DNA from 2 places in the Methylosinus sp. sav-2 genome. Region 2 is predicted to be linked to the other one. Evidence: predicted binding sites of a transcription regulator. Region 2 holds the regulator's gene; the other holds the start of a gene.
The links. Region 2 encodes PhoB, which activates phosphate uptake and scavenging genes when phosphate is short. Its sites were predicted from a motif close to TGTCATNNANCTGTCAT; they were not measured.
Positions count from the first base shown of each region.

Region 1 (7,436 bases), on a different contig from region 2:
GAGCGGCAAGACCAACGAAACAGGCAATGGAAGCGGCTCGGTCCGCGACCGTATCGTCGAATCCTTGATGCGGCTGGCGGCGCGCCGCGCCTTCGAGGATATCGCGATTTCCGACATCGCCCAGGACGCGGATGTCTCGCTCGCGGATTTCCGCGACTGCTTTCCGTCCAAGGGTGCGGTGCTGGCGGCTTTCTCGCGCAAGATCGACCGGCAGGTGCTGGAGGATTTTGCCGGCCGCTATGCCTCGGAGCCCGCCAAGGAGCGGCTCTATGAGGTGCTGCTGCGCCGTCTCGAGGCGCTCGAGCCCTATCGCAATGCGCTGGAATCGGTGTCGCAATGGGCGTCCACCGATCCGCTGGCGGCGGCCGCGCTCAATCGCGAGACGGTCAATTCCATGCGTTTCATGCTGGAGGCCGCCGACATAGACAGCGAAGGCGCGCTCGGCGCGTTGAAGCTGCAAGGCCTCTCCATCGCCTGGTGGCGCGTGCTCGGAACCTGGTTCGACGATCGCGACGTCGATCTGTGCCGCACCAAGGCCGCGCTCGACCGTGAGCTCTCGCGCAGCGAGGCGGTGATCGAGCGGATCGAGGATGTGAGCCGCTTGACCTCGCCGCTGCGCGGTCTGGCGCGGGCAGTGTTCCGCGGAATGACCGGCCGCCGTCGCCACCGCCATCATGCGCGCGACCGCGACGATGAGTTCGAGGAAGATTATGAGGAGGCGCGTCGGCGTCATCACCACGCCGAAGATCATCCTCACGCCGATGGACATCACCACGGCGAAGGCCATCGCCGGCATCCGGACGACGCCACCGCTTGACGGCGGCGTCGTCCCGCTTTCATCAAAAGCCGATGCGCACGGCCGTCGTCACCGAATGGGCGACGGCCCCGTTGCGAGTCGCGACATCGGCGTCATAGCCGATGCGCCAGCCGATATTCGGCGCGAGATCGCCCTGCGCGCCGACGCCGACCGTGACGGAATTGCGATCATAGGTCGGAATGAGGATCGTCTGCGTCGCCATTTGGCTGAGCACGCCGGCGAGACTGACGTTCACACGCCTGGGATCGCGGTCGAGCATCTCATTATAGGCGACCCGCACCCAAGGATTGACGCCGAGGAAAGAGGCCGAGACCTCGCCGCCAAAGCGCAGCGTCGTCGCATAGGTCGAGTGCTCCGGATAGACGACATTGCCGCCGGCCGCCCCGCTCTCCGTATAGCCGCGAATGGTCGCATGGGTCTGCGTCACGCCGAAGAAGGGCGTGAATTGGAAGGCGTCGAGCTTCAGCTTGGCGCCGATCTCGCCGCCGAACGCGTAAGAATCGACGCTGGTGCGGCCGACGCCGGTGAGCCCATAGGCGCCGAGGCGGCGAATGTCGGAGAAGCCGACGTCCGGCGAGAAGGTCGCCGTTCCGTGCAGATAGAAGAGATCGCCGAAATAGCCGGCGTAGAGGCTCGGCGAGACGGTCGGCGAAATGTCGAAATAGCCGAGCGCGCCGCCGCCATATTGGCCTGCGCGCACCGTCGCCGCGACGCCCACGCGAATCTCCTTCCAGCCATAATCGACGCCGAAGGAGCCGCCATAGAGCGTGCGGTCGCCGTCGAGCCCGGGTCGCGACGCAGTGGGGCCGAAATCGACATTTCCGCCGAGCCAGGTGGAGAGGCCCTGCGCCGCGAAGACGCCGCTCTGCGCGCGTCGAATCGATTGCAGCTGCGCGATGACCGGCGCGGCGGCGCTCGAGGCGAGGCCGAGAGCGCCGGCGTCGATGCGTCCGAGCACCTGGGGCGTCGTATCGCGCATGGATTTGAGGAACAGCGGATCGACGGCGGTCGGCAAAGTGAGCTGATAGACCAGGACCATATTGTCGTTGTTCTGGCCGGAGTTATAGCTCTGGCCCTGCATCACGCCATTGGTCGTGGTGAAATCATTGTCGTTGGAGACGAAGAGGTAGAAGTCGTTCGGCCGGCCCTCGACGAGCGTCGGGACGAGCGCCATGCCCTCCCATTTCTCTGACAGAGTGAGCTGCGACTGCGCCGACTGGCCGGGCGCGCCATTGTTGAGATTGAGGCCGAAGCGGGCGAGTTGCGTCGTGTTGAGCATGTTCACGAGCTCGACCGACTGCGCCGGCGTGATCGCCGGATTCAGCACGCCATTGGGCGCGACCTGACCGCCCGCCGTCGTATCGGCGGCCGTGCCGGCGATATTGGTCGCCTGACCGATGTCGACGAGATAGATGGATTTGACCATGATCGGATTGCCGCCCGCCGGACCCTGGCCGGTTCCGTCGCGCGCCAGCACGAGGAACTGCTTGTCGTTGAGCGCCACCATCTCGCTCTGCGCCGCGGTGCGATTGGCGCTGCCGCCATCGCCGTTCAGCCTGTAGGTCGGCAGCTGCAGCACATAGGTCTCGATCGGCGCCGCCGGCGTCGGATTGAGCGAAATATCATAGACCAGGATGCGCGTATTGTTGCGCGTCTGCTGTCCAGAGGCCTGATCCTGCATCGTCGCGCTCTGCAGGATCGCGAAAAGCCGGTTGCCGTCCGGGCTGACCGAGACCGCCTCGAGCCCCTGATTGTTGCGGCGTCCAGTCGTCGGCGCGACTGTCGAATTGAAGTCGATCGCGCCATTGGTCCGCGGCAGCAGCGCCGAGGGAACTCCGACCGAGCCGACGAGATTGCCATTGGCGTCGAAATAAAAGATCGACGGGCCGTATTCGTCGCTGACGTAGAAGCTGCGGTCGGTCTTGAAGGCCAGCCCCTCGGCGTCGAGCGATAGCTTGCCGGCGCCGATCGAGCCAGCGGAAGGGCTCGGCGTGAGGCGGCCGAAGAGATTGACGGCTCCCGACCCAGAATCGGCGCCGGTGAATGTCTTGCCCTGATTGTCGCGCAGCAGGACGCCGCCGTCGGGCGTCATCTGCACCTGATTCTGCGAGCTGGTGGAGGCGGGGAGATTCGCGCCCGAATAGGGCGAGAAGGCGATGTTGAAGCGCAGCAGCCGTCCCGCATAATCGGAGAAGACGCCATTGGCGGGATCGTTGAGGCCGCGGTCGGGCAGGGCGAGCATGGTCGCGACGAAAGTCGAGCCGCTGCGCCGCCAGGAATAAGGGTCGATGGCGAGGCTCGAGAAGGAGCCGAGCGTGTCGCCGAGGAAGTCGATCGTCCCCGCCGGAAGACGTCCGGTTCCGACGAGACCTTGATTGGTGAAGGTCACGCCACCCAGGCCGACGGAGGCGGCGCCGTCATTGGCGACGATATTGGGCGTACGATAGGTCTGCGCCATTGCGGCGCCGTGAAGCGCGAGCGTCGAGATGGACGCGAGCAACCAGTAACGAAAAGGCATTTTATCCCCCGGCTTTAGCTTGGCCGGAGGTCTATGGCCGCCTGTTAACGATTCGGTGACAGTCTGGCCACGATCGTTAACAGAGCGGAAACATTTTCACGCTGTGGCCTTTGCGCCACGATGCGCGAGCGTCACAAGGACACGTAGACGAATTTGAGGCCCTTGAGTGTCGGGTAGTTCTCGCGCAGCGCCTTGGCGACCTTGCCGACGAGATCCTTGTCGCCGGCGGCCGAAGGGCCGACGAAATCCGTTCCCTGCATCCATGTCTCGAGGAAGCAGTGGAGCGTGTTGTCATAGGCGTCGTCGGTCGGATGCGCCGTCTTGTCGACGAGCGAGGCGATTCCGTCGGTGCTGACCTCGAGCCGCCAGTCGCGGTCGTCGACGACCGAGCCGATGAGCTTCGCAATGTCGGCGTCGGTCCAATCGCCCTTCAAATCAACGGCCATTTTTTTCGCTCCTTGGTGCGCGCGGCTTCGGCGGCGCGGGACAAAATGGACGAAGGGCCGGGAACGCCTGTCGGATATCCGACAGGCGCGCGTCGCGGCCCTTACCGCTCGCTCACTTCTTGGTGAGCTTGGCCACCGCCATATCGATCGCCGTCGTCGCCTCGCCGACGGTCAGCCAGGCGTCCGCGCGGTCCTCGCTCTTGAACGACTTGCCGAGATTATACGGCTCCTCACCCGGCACGTGCAGGAAACAGGCCCATTTTCCGTCGGCCTGCTCCTCGACCGTCACTTTGTAGTCCGCCACGCGGTCCTCCTCCTGTTGCTTTGCGTTGGGTCTCACGGTGCGCCGGTCCGTCTCCGGCGCGGCGACGATGAAGCAGATTGGGCGCCATATGCCGAGACATGCGGCGGCACGCTTATTGAACCTCCCTTTTTGGCCGGCGGGGCGCCGGCGCACGGAGGACGCACCCCATGACCGACATTGTGGAAGGGCCGGCGCTGGCCGCTCTCTCCTGCGGCAAGCCCGCTTTTCTCGTCGTGATGCTGCATGGGGAGGGCGCCGACGGCCAAACCATGGTCGATCATGCGCTCAATTGGGCGCCGACCATGCCAAAGGCCGAGTTTCTCTCCGCCGAGGCGCCCGCCGGCGCCGATGGCGTGAAGCGCTGGTTCGACGCCGCTGATCCAGAGGGGCTCGCCAAAGGGCTGGCGGCGCTCGAGCGCTTTCTCGAGGCGGCGCTGGCCAAGCGCCGGCTGCCGGCGTCGCATCTGGCGCTGGTCGGCTTCTCGCAAGGAGCGACCCTCTCGCTGCTCGCCGGCGTCGCGCGGCCGGGGCCGGCGGCGGCGGTGGTCGCCTTTGCCGGCGGTCCCTATGGCGCGGCGCCGTCCATCGGCCCTGATGGCGCGCCGCCCGTGCTGCTGATCCATGGCGACGCCGACGCCATCTCGCCGCTCGCCGCCGTGCGCGAGACCAAGACGGCTCTCACAGGGCAGGGCGCCAAGGTCCTGTCGATGACGCGCAAGGGTCTCGAGCATGCGATGGACGATGACGGGGTGATCGCCGCGGGCGATTTCCTCACCGAGCATGTCGTGCACAAGAAGAGCGCGGCGCATGAGGACGATCACGATCATGACCACGACGATCACGATCACGATCACGCGCATTGAGGCTCGGCACGGCTCTTGCGGGACGAGGTCAGGCACATTGCGAAAGGAGATCAGAACATGGCCCTGACCGCCGAGGACATAAAAGAAGGCAAATGCTATGCGACCCGCGGACCGGAGCGATACAAGGTGATCGCCATCAATCCGCGCGGGATCGTCACCTTCCTGACCTGGGAAGGCAATCAGAAGCCGAGCCCCCTGCGCGCCAATTGCGGCATGAAGGCCTTTCTGGAAGGCGTGACGAAGGAAATCCCCTGTCCGGCGGAGGGCTGACCGTCACACCGGCAAGGTGACGGTCGCGCGCAAGCCGCCGAGCGGCGAGCCCTCGAGCGTCACCTCGCCGCCATGCGAGCGCGTGATGTCGCGCGCTATGGCGAGGCCGAGGCCCGAATGGCTCTCGTCCTGATTGCGCGACTCGTCCAGCCGGTAGAAGGGCCGAAAGGCGTCTTCTCGCCGCTCGACCGGAATGCCCGGGCCGTCGTCGTCTATGTGGATGGTCAGCATATGGCCGTCATTGACGGCGGTGAGCGATATGTTTTTCGCATAGCGCTGGGCGTTGCCGACGAGATTGGCGAGGCAGCGGCGGAAGGCGGCCGGGCGCACGGCGACCTGCCTGCGGCCGGCAAAGCTCGTCTCGGCCCGAAGGCCGCGCCGCTCCGTGTCGGTTTTCAGCTCGTCCAGAATGGCGGTCACATCGGTCTCCGCCGTCGCCTCGCCGCCGTCGCCGCGCGCGAAGGCGAGATAGGCCTCCACCATGCGCTCCATCTCGTCGACGTCCTTTTTCATCTCGGCCGTCTCCGCCGTCTCGCCGATGAGGGCGAGCGACAGCTTGAAGCGCGTGATGATGGTGCGCAGATCATGCGATACGCCATTGAGCATGGTGGTGCGTTGCTCCATGGCGCGCTCGACGCGGCGCTTCATCTCCAAAAATGCGGCGCCGGCCTGCCGCACCTCGCGCGCGCCGCGTGGGCTGAAGGCGACCTCGCGGCCCTTGCCGAATTCCTCCGCCGCGCGGGCGAGGCGCAGAATCGGACGGATCTGATTGCGCAGGAAGGAGGTGGCGATGGCGATGATGACCAGAGACGCGATCACGGTCCAGATGAAGAAGATTTCCGAGTTCGACGCATAGGCCTGGGTGCGATGCGCGAGCAGGCGCATCACCGAATCGTCGAGCGCGACTCTGATTTCCACGATGTTGGAGCGCCCCACCGTGTCGATCCAGAAGGGGCGCTGCAGGCGCAGCGACAATTCCCGCGACAGCGTATGGTCGAGCAGCGAGAAGAAGGGCTTGGCGGCGGGCGGCGGCAGCGGCTCCTTGGGCAGGAAATGAACGTCTATGCTCAAATCCTCGCCGGCGATGCGCTGGATGATGTCGCGATGCTCATCCTTGGGAAAGGCCTCGTAGAAATCGATCAGCGCCGCCACATCGCGCGCCACGGCGGCGGAGAGGCGAGACGTCACCGCCTGCCAATGCCGCTCCATGAAGAAATAGGCGACCGCCGATTGCAGCAGCACGATCGGTAGAATCACGATCAGCAACGAGCGGGCGTAGAGGCCTTTGGGCATGCGCTCGTGCAGCCAGCCGGCGAAGCGCCGCCAGAGCTGGCGCGGGGCGTCGAGCGCGGCGGGGAGGGCTGATGTCATTGCGCTTTTCCGTATTCCTCGTCCGGTCCGATGACGGCGTCCGCCCACAGCCTGTATCCGCGGCCGCGGATCGTCTGCAAATGGCGCGGGCCTTGCGCGTCGCTCTCGAGCTTGCGGCGCAGCCGCGCCACCTCGACATCGACGCTGCGTTCGCCGGCGCTCTCGACTTTGCCATTGACGAGGCGCTGCGCCAACCTCTGCCGTGAAACGATCTCGCCCGCATTCATCGCCAGCACGCGCAGAATCTCCTCTTCGCGAGTCGTCAAATGGACGATTCGATCATGCTCGCGCAATCGGCCCTTTTCGAGATCGAAGCCAAAGGCGCCGAAACGCACGCTCGCGGCCGCCGGGGTAGGGCGGGCGGCTCGGCCGGCGCGGCGCAGAATGCTGGCGATGCGCAACGACAGTTCGCGCGGCTCGAAGGGCTTGGCGAGATAATCATCGACGCCGGCCTCCAGCCCGGCCACGCGATCGGCCGTCTCGCCGCGCGCGGTCAGCATGAGAATGGGGGAGGAGCGCAGCGGCTCCGCCTCGCTACGCAATTTGCGCGCGAATTCCGGTCCGCTCTCGCCGGGCATCATCACATCGAGGACGATGAGGTCGAAGGTCATGTCCGCGAGCCGCGCGCGCGCCTGGGCGGCGTCGCCGGCGGCGCTGACCAGATAGCCCTGCGCGGCGAGATAGCGCGACAGCAGCGAGCGTATGCGCCTGTCGTCGTCGACGACGAGAATATGCGGGCCGGGCTCGGCCGCGGTCTGCGGCGCCGGCGCGCTCATGCGGCGTCGTCTTCGGTGAGCGGCCGCCGGCGCCGGCGCGGCGGCAGATGGGCGCGCACTTTCTCGCGGTC
Region 1 covers NZ_SOEJ01000007.1:75,165-82,600, reverse strand. Annotated here, with positions in the region: gene EDE12_RS13345 (TetR/AcrR family transcriptional regulator) at 1-817, shown strand, start outside; gene EDE12_RS13340 (esterase-like activity of phytase family protein) at 840-3,335, opposite strand; gene EDE12_RS13335 (hypothetical protein) at 3,467-3,781, opposite strand; gene EDE12_RS13330 (hypothetical protein) at 3,894-4,085, opposite strand; gene EDE12_RS13325 (dienelactone hydrolase family protein) at 4,253-4,948, shown strand; gene EDE12_RS13320 (hypothetical protein) at 5,006-5,218, shown strand; gene EDE12_RS13315 (ATP-binding protein) at 5,222-6,589, opposite strand; gene EDE12_RS13310 (response regulator) at 6,586-7,365, opposite strand; gene EDE12_RS13305 (MarR family transcriptional regulator) at 7,362-7,436, opposite strand, start outside.
Region 1: EDE12_RS13340 (esterase-like activity of phytase family protein) is a predicted target of PhoB. The motif match lies at 3,380-3,396, and genes of this name have one in related genera.

Region 2 (7,436 bases):
AGCTCAGCACCGTGGTGCGCTTCATCAACGACATTCTGCTCAGCGCGCCCTCCATCGTCGTCGGCCTCTTCGTCTATACGGTGGTGGTGGCGCAGGTCGGGCATTTCTCCGGCATAGCGGGCGCTCTGGCGCTGGGCGTGCTGGTGGTGCCGGTCGTCGTGCGCACCACGGAGGACATGCTGCTGCTGGTGCCGCTGCCGCTGCGCGAGGCGGCGACGGCGCTCGGCCTGCCGCGCTCCCATATGCTGATGCGCGTCGCCTATCGCGCGGCGAAATCCGGCATCGTCACCGGCGTGCTGCTGGCCATTGCGCGCGTCTCCGGCGAGACGGCGCCGCTGCTCTTCACCTCGCTCAACAATCAGTTCTGGAGCACGGATCTCAACGCGCCGGTCTCCAGCCTGCCCGTCGTCATCTTCCAATTCGCGCTCTCGCCCTACAAGGACTGGCAGCAGCTCGCCTGGACCGGCGCTCTGCTCGTCACCATCGCCGTCCTTCTGCTCTCCATCACCGCGCGCGCGCTCAGCAGCCAGGGAAAAAACAAATGACCGCCATGCCGGTTGTCGAAGCCACTATTCCGACGAAAGTCTCGGTTCGCGATCTGGATTTCTATTACGGGTCGTCGAAGGCGCTGAAATCGATCTCGCTGCCGCTCTACACCCATAAGGTGACGGCCTTCATCGGCCCGTCCGGCTGCGGCAAATCGACTCTGCTGCGCATATTGAACCGCATGTACGACCTCTATCCCAAGCAGCGCGCCGAGGGCGAGGTGCTGCTCGACGGCGAGAATATCCTCGACCCGCACATCGATCTCAACCTGCTGCGCTCGCGCGTCGGCATGGTGTTCCAGAAGCCGACGCCCTTCCCCATGTCGATCTACGACAATATCGCCTTCGGCATTCGCCTCTACGAGAAGCTCTCGCGCAGCGAGCTCGACGGGCGCGTCGAGGCGGCGCTGCGCGGCGCGGCGCTGTGGGACGAGGTGCGCGACAAGCTGAATTCGAGCGGCCTCGGCCTCTCGGGCGGCCAGCAGCAGCGCCTGTGCATCGCGCGCACCGTCGCCATTCAGCCGGAGGTGATCCTCTTCGACGAGCCCTGCTCGGCGCTGGACCCCATCTCGACCGCGAAGATCGAGGAGCTCATCGACGAAATGTCGGAGCGCTACACGATCGCCATCGTCACCCACAACATGCAGCAGGCGGCGCGCGTCTCCGATTTCACCGCCTTCATGTATCTCGGCGATCTCGTCGAATTCGGCGAGACCAATAATCTCTTCACCGCGCCGCAGAACAAGAAGACGCAGGACTATATCACCGGCCGCTTCGGCTGAGCGCGCATCGCGCACGAGGACATTGAGACCATGAGCGAACATATCGTCAGCTCCTATGACCGCGACCTCGAAGTGCTCGGCCGCAGAATCGCCGAGATGGGAGGCATCGCCGAGAAAATGCTCGCCGAAGCCATGGATGCGCTCGCCAATTTCGACATTGAGCTCGCCCATCGCGTCGTCGCCACCGATCAGCGCCTCGACGCGCTGCAGCGGGAGATAGAGGAGAACGCCATCCTCACCATCGCGCGGCGGCAGCCGCTCGCCATCGATCTGCGCGAATGCATCGCCGCTATGCGCATCGCCGCCGATCTCGAGCGCGTCGGCGATCTCGCCAAGAGCATCGCCAAGCGCACGGTGAAGATCCTCTCCGAGGCGCGCGTGCCGCGCGCCGTCATCGGCCTCAAGACGATGGCGGAAGTCGCCGCCATACAGCTGAAGGACGTGCTCGACGCCTACGCCCAGCGCGATGTCGAGCGCGCCCGCGCCGTGTGGACCAACGACAGCGAGCTCGATGCGCTGGAAGATTCGGTGTTCCGCGATCTCCTCACCTTCATGATGGAGGACCCGCGCAACATCTCCTTCTGCACGCATCTGCTGTTCTGCTCGAAGAACATAGAGCGCATCGGCGATCACACCACCAATGTCGCCGAGACAATCGTCTATCTCGTCACTGGCGAGGCGATGCCGACCGACCGCCCCAAAGGCAAATCGGCGAGCCTTCCCGCCAGCGCGGAACCGGATGAGCCTACGAAATGAATGAAATCCGCGTCGCCGCTCCGCGCGAGGCGCCGCACGACCGCGCGCCGCGCATACTCGTCGTCGAGGACGACGCGGCGCTGGCGCTGCTGCTCGGCTATAATCTCGAGGCCGAGGGCTTTCTCGTCGAGCATATAGAGCGCGGCGACGAGGCGGAGATCCGTCTCTCCGAATCGCAGCCCGATCTCGTTATTCTCGACTGGATGCTGCCCGGCGTCTCCGGCCTCGAGATCTGCCGACGGCTGCGCGCGCGCGACGACACGCGCAGCATGCCGATCATCATGCTCACCGCGCGCGGCGACGAGAATGAGCGCGTGCGCGGCCTCTCCATCGGCGCCGACGATTATGTGGTGAAGCCCTTCTCGCCGCCGGAGCTGATGGCGCGCGTGCATGCGCTGCTGCGCCGCGCGCGGCCGGAGCGCGTGGCGACGCGGCTCGTCGCCGGCGACATAGACCTCGACCGCGAGACGCGCCGCGTGAAGCGCGGCGGGCGCGAGATTCATCTCGGCCCGACGGAGTTCCGTCTGCTGGAATATCTGATGGAAAAACCCGGCCGCGTCTTCTCGCGCGCGCAATTGCTCGACAGCGTGTGGGGGCTCTCGGCGGAGATCGACGAGCGCACCGTCGACGTGCATGTCGGCCGCCTGCGCAAGGCGATTATCCGCGGCCGCGAGAAGGACCCGATCCGCACCGTGCGCGGCACCGGCTATTCCTTCGACGAGACCTTCGGGAGGAATTGAGGGGCGATGCGAGCCTGAAGGCTCGCGGTCCAGGGGGCGCTTTGGATCGCGAGCCTTCAGGCTCGCTTTTGTCTGCACGCGCTCCCTCTGCCCATCGTCATTGCGAGCGCAGCGAAGCAATCCAGAGCCGTGGGGCGGTCCCTGGATCGCGTCGTCGCTACGCTCCTCGCGATGACGGCGGCGGCGGGCTCGACCTATGAACGCCCCGCCAGCTCCGCCGCGCGATAGCCCGACCTTATCGCGCCCTCGATCGTCGCCGGAAGGCCGGTCGCAGTCCAATCGCCGGCGAGGAAGAGATTGCGCCACCCCGTCACAGCGCCGGGGCGGCGCTGCTGCTGCGCCGGCGTCGCGGCGAAAGTGGCGCGCTTTTCCTTGACGATCTGCCATTGCGGCAGCGCCGCCGGCAGGCCCGTGGCGGCGGCTGCCTCGGCCCATATGCGCTCGGCGAGGCTCTCGCGGGACTCGTCCATCAGCCGATCGGCGCCGCTGATCGTCACCGAGAGCCTGTCCTCGAAAGCGAACAGCCATTCGGTGAGCGAGCCGATCATGCCGAGCAGCGCCGGCTGCCCCGGCGGCGGCGCGATCTTGAAATGCGCATTGACGATGCCGCGGAAATCATCCGGCGCGACGAGGCCCGGAACGAGCTCCTGCGCGGCCCAGGGCGGGACGGCGAGCGCGACGCTGTCATTCTCGCCGAGCGCGATTTTCTCGTCGCCGAAATCGAGCGCTGTGGCGCGCTCTTCGGAAAATTCGATTCCCTTCAGCCGCGCGGCGAAACGCGGCGCGGCGCCGCGCGCGGCGAGAGCGTTCAGCGCCGGCTCGATGAACGCCGTCCCGAGCCCGCGCCGCGCGACCAGCGGACGGCAAGCGGCGCCGCCAGCGGCCAGCGTCTCGCGCAGCACGGCGGCGGCGAGCGCGGCGGAGGAGCAGCGCGGCTCCGTATTGAGCGCGGAGAGCAGCACCGGCCCCCACAGCCGCTCATAGAGCACGCCCGAGCAATTCATCGCCTCGCCGATGGTCGCGCCCTTTTTGGCGAGGAGAATGCCGATCGCGCCGAGATAATCCGCAGGCGCCGTGCCGGGCACGCGGCGATCCGCCACGAAAATCCACCAGGGCAGGCGCGAGGCGTTCGGCCTCATGCGCCAGCGCGTTCCGTCGCGCGTGTCCAAAAAGTCGAAGGCGCATTCCTTCGGCCCGACCAGCTCATCCACCGAGCCGATGCGGCGGGCGTAATCCAGCGCCGTGGCGTTGCCGGAGAGCAGCAGATGATTGCCATTGTCGATGACGAGATCGAGGCTGGAATCATAATAGGACCGGCAGCGCCCGCCCGCCATGCGCGCGGCTTCATAGAGCGCGACGCTGCGGCCCTCGTCGGTCAGACGAATGGCGCAGGAGAGGCCGGCGAGACCCGCGCCGATGATATGCGTCGTTCCGCTCACGTCAGCGCGAATCTCAGCAGGGCCAGCAGGACTTTCGTCCGCGAGGCGGAGACCGGCGCGCGCGGCGGCGCGAAGCCGCGCGCCACCAGACGATCGAGAACCGAGCGATAGGCCGTCGCCATCAGATAGGGCGCCTTCACCGCGCGCTGCGGCGAGACGCGCATCAGCAGCTCCGATTCCGCGTAATGCTTGCGCGCGCGCTCGGCCACTGCAGCGCAGACTTGCTGAAGGCCGGGGTGCGCCAGCACTGCGCCGCGCGAGAAATCGGCGACGCCCGCGGCCTCCAGCGCCTCGCGCGGGAGATAGAGCCGCCCGCGCGCCTCGTCCTCGTCGAGATCGCGCAGAATATTGGTGAGCTGCAAGGCGCGGCCCATGTGATAGGCGAGCATGCGCGCCTTGGTCGGCAGCGCGCCGCCGGCGCTCTCCGCCTCATCGGCGAGGCCGAAGACGCGCACCGACAAGCGCCCCACGGCGCTCGCGACATGATCGCAATAGAGATCGAGCCGATCCCACTCGGGCGCGCGAATGTCCTCGACGACATCCATGGCCATCCCGTCTATGACCGCCTCGAAATCGGCGCGCTCGAGGCCGAAGCGGCGCACCGGCCGCGCCAGATCGGCGCAACGCTTATGCGTGCGGCCGGCGTAGAGCGCATCGAGATCGCGCCGCCAATCGTCGAGCTGGGAGAGGCGTAGGGCGCGGTCGCCCTCCTCGTCCGCAATGTCGTCGACGGCGCGGCAGAAGCCATAGATCGCATACATCGCATCGCGCCGCTCGGGCTCGAGAATGCGCATGGCGAGATAGAAAGAGCTTTTCGCGGCGACCCGCGGCGCCTCGGGGGCGATCGTCTCCATGCTCATCGCGCGACGCTCGCGGCGGAGGCGGCGCGCGGCGAGACGAGCCGGCGCAGCAGAGTGATCCCGGCGCCGGCCAGCGCCGTGAGCAGATATTGGCGCTTGGAGGCGTGAACCTTCTCGCTCAGCGGATCGGCGACACGCAGCCGCGCGGTGAGCGTCTCGGCGAGGCGCTGGATCGCGCCCACTTCCATGGCGAGGCGCGTGTCGACGATGAGATCGGCGAAAGGCGCGCTCTCCTTCAGCAGCCCCTGCGTGCGCTCGGCCAGCGCGCGCAATGTCGCGGCGAGCTGCGGCGAGGCGCGATCGGCGGCGAGCATCTCGACGCTCGCGCCATTGGCGGCGAGCATGTCCTGCGGCAGATAGACGCGATCGAGATTGCGATAATCTTTCGCGCAATCCTGCAGATGATTGATGATCTGCAGCGCCGCGCAGAGCGCGTCATTCGGCCCCCATGTCCGCGCGCGATCCTCGCCATGGACGTCGAGCACGAAGCGGCCGACCGGCATGGCCGAATAGCGGCAGTAATCGATGAGATCGTCCCAGTCGCGATAGCGCAATTGCGTCACGTCGCGGCGGAAGGCGATGAGCAGATCCTGCGCATGGCGGGGCTCGAGGCCGCGGACGGCCAGCTCGGCGCGCAGCTTTGCTGCGACGGGGATATCCTCGCCGGAGCCGAGCAGCGCCGCCTCCATGCGGTCCAGCATGGCGATCTTCTGATCGCCCGGGAGCGTCGCATGGTCGGAGATATCGTCCGCGGCGCGCACGAAATCGTAAAAGGCGAGGACGGCCGCGCGATGGCGCGGCGCGAAGAGAGAGGCGACGGGGAAATTCTCGTCCTTATGGCCCTTCCCCGAAGCGGCGGCGGCGATGTCGCTCATGTGATCGCTCATCCTCCTCAGGGGGCCTGGTAGCGGCCCTTCCAGGCGCCGCCGCGCCCGCGTGTGTGCCGCCAAGCCGACAATAGCGTGAACCACGTATAGCAGGCCGCGACCGCCGGCAAGGCGAAGGCGCCGAGCCGATTGCGTCCGTAGAAACGCAGAGACGGCATATAGGACTGCGCCATCAATAGATAGGCGACGAGCGCGATATAAGCCGCGGGCTCCGGCGCCGCGAAGGCGAGAATGGGCGGCGCGAGATAGACGAGGCCCATGCCGAGGACAGCGCCGGCCAGCCGCCAGGGCGAATAGCCCAATTGCGCATAGGCGGAGCGCGTCACCATCTGCTCTATATCGCGCAAATGCGGATAGGGCCGCAGGCTCCAGGCGTCGTCGGTGAGGCCGAGCCAGATCGGCCCCTGCTTCTTCATGAGCTTGCCGAGCGCGCAATCGTCGATCAGCGCGCCGCGGATTTGTTGCAGGCCGCCGGCCTCCTCCAGCGCCGCGGGGCGCACCAGCATCACCCCGCCGGCCGCCCCGGCGACCGGGCTTTTCGGGTCGTTCACGCGCGGGAAGGGGTAGAGCATCTGGAAGAAGAAGACGAAAGCCGGCACGAACCAGCGCTCGGCGAGGCTCTCGCAACGCAGCTTGACCATCAGCGAGGAGAGCACCGTCCCGCGCGCCGCCGCCCCGGCGACGAGCCGCTCGACGAGGCCGGGGGCGAAGGCGATGTCGGCGTCGCAGAACAAGATGAAATCGGGCGAGACGCCGCTGGAAAGGACATGGGCGACGCCGCGGTCCATGGCCGCGAGCTTGCCGGTCCAGCCCTGCTCCGGTCGACCCTGGAGCACTGTGAGGCGCTCCTCGGCGCCTTCCTCGCGGGCGCAGGCGCGGGCGACCTCGGCCGTGCCGTCGGAGCTCTCGTCATCGACGAGGACGATCTCGAGCCGGCCGGAGAACTCCTGGCGGAACAAAGATCGCAGGCCGATGGCGACGACGTCGGCCTCGTCGCGCGCCGGAATGACGGCGACGACGCGGACGCCCATGGGGACTTGCGCGCCCTTGGGGACGAAACGGCGGTCGTGCTCGGTCAGGCGCCAGAAGCCGCCATTGCCGAGCAGGAGATAGAGCCAGACGAGGAGGCCGACGCCTCCGAGGACAATCGCGATCATATTCCGAGCGTTCGCGTCGCCGGGGTCGCCGGGGACGATGTGACGAGGGCTCGGCCATAGCATCGCCGCGGCCGCGAGGCCAGCCCGGCCGGCGAACGCCGCATCGCAACCGCCGGCGTCTAAGGGATTTTCCTCAGAAATGGCCGGCGGCGGCTTCTCTTCCATCTGGAACAGGCGTATATCGCCGCGCCGGCGCAGCCGGGTCCGAGCATGTCGAACAGCATGTCGAGGGACCGGCGGCGCGCCCGCGCATTCCGATGTCATTCGAGG
Region 2 covers NZ_SOEJ01000001.1:263,673-271,108, forward strand. Annotated here, with positions in the region: gene pstA (phosphate ABC transporter permease PstA) at 1-545, shown strand, start outside; gene pstB (phosphate ABC transporter ATP-binding protein PstB) at 542-1,327, shown strand; gene phoU (phosphate signaling complex protein PhoU) at 1,358-2,083, shown strand; gene phoB (phosphate regulon transcriptional regulator PhoB) at 2,080-2,823, shown strand; gene hpnE (hydroxysqualene dehydroxylase HpnE) at 3,018-4,262, opposite strand; gene hpnD (presqualene diphosphate synthase HpnD) at 4,259-5,122, opposite strand; gene hpnC (squalene synthase HpnC) at 5,119-5,997, opposite strand; gene EDE12_RS01260 (glycosyltransferase) at 6,015-7,166, opposite strand.